2 regions of the Shewanella sp. SW32 genome follow, and region 2 is predicted to be linked to the other one. Evidence: predicted binding sites of a transcription regulator. Region 2 holds the regulator's gene; the other holds the start of a gene.
The links. Region 2 encodes MetJ, which represses methionine synthesis genes. Its sites were predicted from a motif close to TAGACGTCTAGACGTCTA; they were not measured.
Positions count from the first base shown of each region.

Region 1: the regulator MetJ is predicted to act here: its motif matches at 1,367-1,384, upstream of metH (methionine synthase).

Region 1 is NZ_JAKKSJ010000002.1:172,312-175,527, forward strand. It holds gene L5M28_RS01920 (ABC transporter ATP-binding protein) at 1-16, opposite strand, end outside; cobalamin riboswitch at 116-292, opposite strand; gene L5M28_RS01925 (histidine phosphatase family protein) at 514-1,239, opposite strand; gene metH (methionine synthase) at 1,509-3,216, shown strand, end outside.
Region 2 is NZ_JAKKSJ010000006.1:138,445-141,660, reverse strand. It holds gene L5M28_RS05150 (bifunctional aspartate kinase/homoserine dehydrogenase II) at 1-257, opposite strand, end outside; gene metB (cystathionine gamma-synthase) at 269-1,432, opposite strand; gene metJ (met regulon transcriptional regulator MetJ) at 1,644-1,958, shown strand; gene L5M28_RS05135 (sulfite exporter TauE/SafE family protein) at 2,093-2,836, shown strand; gene nrfD (NrfD/PsrC family molybdoenzyme membrane anchor subunit) at 2,942-3,216, opposite strand, start outside.

The DNA.
Region 1 (3,216 bases), on a different contig from region 2:
TTGCGGAAAGTTTCACCTAAGCGGCGCTCCTATCGAGTCCAAACCTGTATAAAAAAAGGTTGTGCACATTGTCATCTGCTCCCTCGAGTCACCCGCTCGAGAACTAAGGCTGCACGCAGCGATAACAGAAATAGGCAGGTCTCCTGACTCGTAGGGAAGAAGATTCGAGATCTTTTTCACTACTCACAGTTGCGGGCACAGTTCGGGCTGACTGACGAGCAGCTCCCCGATTCCCTATTATATTTGGGTTGATATGCTCTTTGTTAACAACGCCACTGTGAATAAAAACAACGGAGCGATTCGAACAAAGAGAGTCTATTCCCAACACCTATTTCTGCGACGTTATCACTCATTGCGCATGTAATACGCTATCTCGTTCAAACGTCAGGGAAAAGCATTATCCTACATCTATCCTATTAGGCAATGCTGTTTAAATCAGAATATTTTCATGTCAGCTTATTCTCGCCAAACAATCACGCCTACACCATAACTCCTAGGTCGTGAAATAAGGCCTCAACACCTGCGCCCACTCGGCCAAGCTAAACGCCAATAGCAGGCACCCAGTTCATCTTGCAGCACATTAATGCTCACCACGGCCGCCACGGGTAAATCGAGTTGACTATAAAACCCCACCGCCCGTTCAACCCCTAGGGCACGCGCCATTAAGTGACGGATCACCCCGCCGTGGCTCACGACCCACACTTGAGTGGCTGGCATATTGTCAGTGGTTTCATTAATGGCACTGTTTTCATTACCCATTTTATGTGAGTCAAGGGTCAATCGTTCAAACTCGGCGGCGAGTATCTGGTCAATCGTCCCATTCACCCGCGACTCGAAACTTGCCATAGTTTCCCCATTGGGCGGCGGAGTTTGCCAAGGATTTTGCCAATACGCCGCTAAGTGTTCGCCCGCTTGTTGATACAGTTCATCGAGCCGACGACCGTCCCAATCACCAAAGTCGATTTCTTGTAAACCCGATAAAAGCTGCGCCTGCAATGGCCTTGACTCAGATACCAGCGCCGCCGTCGAATGCAATTCGGCGGCAAAGGCTTGGGCAAATTCGGCGCAGCGGCGTGAGGTCGAGCTATAAATCGCGCTACACACGCTGGCCTGTGACTCAACTGCTGCCGACATTTGTTGCCAACCCTTTTTACTCAAAGGCACATCCACACGACCCCGCAAAATAGCGCCGCCTTCACACTCACCGTGGCGCAACAATAACAACCGAACTTGTTTCATATATGCCTTTTTAGTTAGGGACTAGATGCTAGGAACTCAAGCCGAGGGCCTAAATTCTTGATTCTCGATTCTCGCTCCTAATGCCTTTGACTTTCATCTTGCCCTGACAATCATAAGTCGCGTATTATGGACGTCTATACGTTTAAATGTCCAAAACAAATTTTTAAGAACAAGTATTCAAAAAATGTCGGCTGACGACAATAAAATGCACTTAGCATAACAATGGCCGATTTTTGGACTTAACTTAGCTGTATTTAAGGTAATTATTTATGACGATACCCTCTACCAAAGCCGGCCAGATATTGGCAGACATACGCAAACAGCTTGCAGAGCGCATTCTGATCTTAGACGGTGCCATGGGCACTATGATCCAAGGCTACAAGCTGGAAGAAGAGGACTATCGCGGCGAACGCTTTAAAGATTGGCACACGGATGTCAAAGGTAACAACGATTTATTGGTGTTGTCGCAACCCCACATCATCAAACAAATTCACACCGACTACTTAAACGCCGGTGCCGACATCATTGAAACCAACACCTTTAACGCCACCACCATCGCCATGGCCGATTACGACATGCAGTCGCTGTCCGCCGAAATTAACTTAGCCGGCGCCCGCCTCGCCCGTGAAGCCTGTGATGAAGTGTTTGCTGCCACAGGCATTCCACGCTACGTCGCCGGTGTGTTAGGCCCCACTAACCGTACTTGTTCGATTAGCCCTGATGTGAACGACCCTGGTTATCGCAACGTCAGCTTCGATGAGTTAGTGAGCGCTTACCGAGAATCCACTAAGGCACTGATTGAAGGCGGCGCGGATATCATTATGGTCGAGACCATATTCGATACCTTAAATGCCAAGGCCGCACTGTTTGCGATTGAATCGGTATTTGATGACTTATTTGGTCAGCATTCTAAAGACAGATTGCCAATCATGATTTCGGGCACCATTACCGATGCCTCTGGCCGTACACTGACTGGCCAAACGACCGAAGCCTTTTACAATTCCCTTCGCCATATCAAGCCCTTATCTATCGGTCTTAACTGTGCACTTGGGCCAAAAGAATTACGCCCGTACGTCGAAGAATTATCCCGCATCAGTGAGTGTTATGTGTCGGCGCATCCGAATGCTGGCCTACCGAACGAGTTTGGCGGTTACGATGAAACCCCAGAGGACATGGCGAACGTGATCGAAGATTGGGCGCGCGAAGGCATGCTTAATATTATCGGGGGTTGTTGTGGTAGTACGCCTGAACATATCCGCGTGATCCGCGAAGCGGTGAGCCGTCACGATCCACGTATTTTGCCGGACATTCCGGTAGCTTGCCGCTTGGCAGGTTTGGAACCACTGACTATCGACGCCCAATCCCTGTTCGTTAACGTGGGTGAGCGCACCAACGTTACAGGTTCGGCCAAGTTTTTAAAATTGATCAAAGAAGGCAAGTTTGAGCAGGCGCTCGATGTCGCCCGCGAGCAGGTCGAAAGCGGCGCGCAAATCATCGACATCAACATGGACGAAGGCATGCTCGATGGCGCCGAGATCATGCACAAGTTTTTAAACTTGATTGCCTCTGAGCCCGACATCAGCCGCGTACCTATTATGATCGACTCCTCTAAATGGGAAGTGATCGAAGCTGGCCTCAAATGTATTCAAGGCAAGGGCATAGTTAACTCGATTTCCCTTAAAGAAGGCGAAGCCAAGTTTATCGAGCAAGCAACACTGGTGAAACGCTACGGCGCGGCGGCCATTATCATGGCATTCGACGAGCAAGGTCAGGCCGATACTAAGGCACGTAAAATCGAAATCTGTACCCGCGCCTATCGCGTACTGGTCGATAAGGTCGGCTTTCCGCCCGAAGACATCATCTTCGACCCAAATATCTTCGCCATCGCCACCGGTATCGATGAACACGACAACTATGCCGTCGATTTTATTGATGCCATTAAAGCGATTAAAGCCACCCTGCCCCACGCGATGATTT
Region 2 (3,216 bases):
GCTTGTTCATTCGACAACAACTGCTCAATCAACCCCTGTTGGTAACTGATGAGCACTTGTAATTCTTCTTGCCATAGCTGACCCGCATCACGCAGCGCTAATAATTTATACAGGAAATTCGTGCTTTTACCCGCCGCAGAGACCACCACGAGATCATCACTATGACCGTGGGTTAACAGGATATGGGCGACTCGGCGATAACAATCGGCATCCGCTAAACTGGAGCCACCAAATTTATGTAAGTGACAACGTGCCATCTATTATTCCTCTACTGACAAGCCGCAACGGCGGCTAATCCTGCTTGAATATCTGCAACTAAATCGGCGGCATCTTCAATACCCACCGATAGACGCAATAGGGTGTCCTTAATACCAGCCTCGAAGCGCGCCTGCGGCTCCATGGCTCTGTGGGTCATAGTGGCGGGCACTGCCACTAAACTTTCGACGCCACCTAAACTTTCCGCCACGCTAAATAAGCTGAGTGCACCTAAAAAGGCCACCACTTCGGCCTCGCCGCCTTTGAGCTCAAAGCTCAGCATAGCGCCAAAGCCCTGTTGTTGCTTGGCCGCAATGGCGTGGCCTGGGTGATCCGCAAGCCCTGGGTAATAGACTTTACTCACCACAGGGCTTTGCGTTAATACCTCAATAATACGCTGGGCATTGGCTTGATGCTCGCGAATACGCACCGCTAAGGTACGCAGGCCGCGCAGGGTCAGATAACTGTCAAAGGCTGACCCCGTTAAGCCTAGAGTGTTCGACCACCAATGTAAGCTTTCGCCGATTTGCGCGTCTTTGGCGACCACTGCGCCGCCGACTACATCGCTGTGACCATTGATATATTTAGTGGTGGAGTGGATAACGATATCCGCGCCTAACAATAGGGGTTGTTGCAATATCGGCGATAAAAAGGTGTTATCGACCACCACCAGCGCGCCGACCTCATGGCTCGCCTTAGCAATGGCTTCGATATCTACCACACGCAATAACGGGTTCGATGGGGTTTCGAGCCACACCATCTTAGGATTCTGTGCAATGGCGGCGGCTAACGCTTGGCTGTCGGTTTGGTCGACCACAATGAGCTTAAACTGGCCTTTCTTCGCCAAGTTGGTAAATAAACGGTAGGAACCACCATAGCAATCATGGGGCACAACTAATAAGTCATCGGGGCCGAGCAAAGTAGTCACTAAGGTGATGGCCGCCATGCCAGTGCACGTCACTATGCCAGTGGCGCCCTTTTCTAATTGCGCTAATGCTTCGCCTAAAATGCAGCGCGTTGGGTTGCCTGAACGACTGTAATCGAATTCGCGGGGATTTTTATGACCATCGAAGGCGTAATTAGTCGACAAATAAATCGGTGGCACAACTGCGCCATATTGAGTATCGCTTTCGATACCCTGACGCACTGCCAGTGTGGCTAATTGACGCTCTGCCATGGGGGACTCCTAAATTCGGTAGACTGATAGAGATGTCTGGACGTCTAAATGTACCTAAGCCCAACGCCATCGTCAATAGGCGTGAAGACGTTTAGACGTCTGAACATAAAGAAATCTGTTTGCAATCACAAAGAAATAGTAGCAATAATTTGACTGTTCTTTGTAAGGGTTTAAAATCTGCCCCGAATTTAGCGTTATAACAGGTGAGTCAATGACTGAATGGAATGGGGAATACATCAGCCCCTATGCTGAACATGGCAAGAAGAATGAACAAGTAAAAAAAATTACTGTGTCTATTCCGCTCAAAGTGCTTAAGGTCCTCACGGACGAACGTACTCGTCGTCAGGTCAATAATTTGCGTCACGCCACCAACAGCGAGCTGTTGTGTGAGGCATTTTTGCACGCCTACACTGGCCAGCCATTGCCCAACGATGAAGATCTGTCAAAAGATAACCCAGACAGCATTCCCGCCGAAGCCAAGTTGTTGATGGATCAAATGGGAATAGAGTGGGAAGACATGGAATAGCGACTCGTCGCTTTCAAAGTCATATCACAGTGCTCATCAATAGGGATCGTTAACGATCCCTTTTTGTTTATACCCAAGCGACTTCAAACTTTAAATTTCACCATCTTGAGTTGGTTTGGGATATAGGAAATCCTATGTTTTCTATGATAGATCCACAGACACTCGCCTTAGCCTCGCTGGTCGTGTTTCTGGGCGCATTAACCCAAAGTCTTATTGGGTTTGGGCTTGCGGTTGTCGCCAGTCCTTTGCTGTATATCGTCGATCCACAACTTGTACCTGCGCCTGTTATTGCTATGGGTTTCTCCATCGCCCTGCTGACCTTAGTGCGTGAGCGCGGTCACTTAGAATTCAATGGCTTGCAATATGCGCTCATAGGTCGCGTGCCAGGCGGTTTTATCGGCGCGAGTTTATTGCTGTTTGCGCCTCAACCCATACTCGGTTTATCCATCGCCGCCATTGTGACTGTCGCAGTGATCCTTAGCCTGTATAAATTCAGCCTGCCAGTGAATAAGAAAACCCTCTTCGGTGCGGGCGTGGTTTCAGGGATCTTCGGCAATATCGCCGCGATTGGTGGCCCGCCGATGGCGATTTTGTTGGCAGGCAAAGATGCCTCGCAGTTTCGCGCTGCCCTGTCGGCCTTTTTCATTTTTAGCTCCATGATTGCACTGATCATTTTAGCGATCACTGGCTTATTAGAATTAAAACATCTGTGGCTGTCGTTGATGCTGCTCCCCTCAGTGATTTTAGGTTACTTAGTCGCAGGACGATTAGTGGGCCGTGTCGATAAAGAGAAGACAAAGATGGCGACGTTAGTCCTGTGCAGTATCAGCGCCTTAGTGCTAACGATGAAGTCGGTTATCGAGTTATTACCCCAATAAGCGTCCCGCTTGTACTGGCAAACCTTCTCAAGATTCAAGCAATAAAAAGCACTGACATTGCCAGTGCTTTTTCTTTATCTCTCAATATGTAAAGCCTATCTACACTCAGTTTAAATAGCTTTGCCCTGCGTACACAATAAAGTGTCTTAAGGCGAGTACGCCCGTTAAGCTCGCACAAGCCACCATGATCATCGCGCCCTTAGTGTGGCGAGTCGCGGCGGGTAGCAGCATAAACAGCAATGGAATACCAAAACCTATACCGACAACGCCTATCCAGAACACGCTTGCCCATAGCCCAGAAGTTAACGATGCTAAGGCCGCAGCCGCCGCGCCGCCCTTGAAGTACAAGGCGCAGAACAGCATGAACAGGAACAGGATTT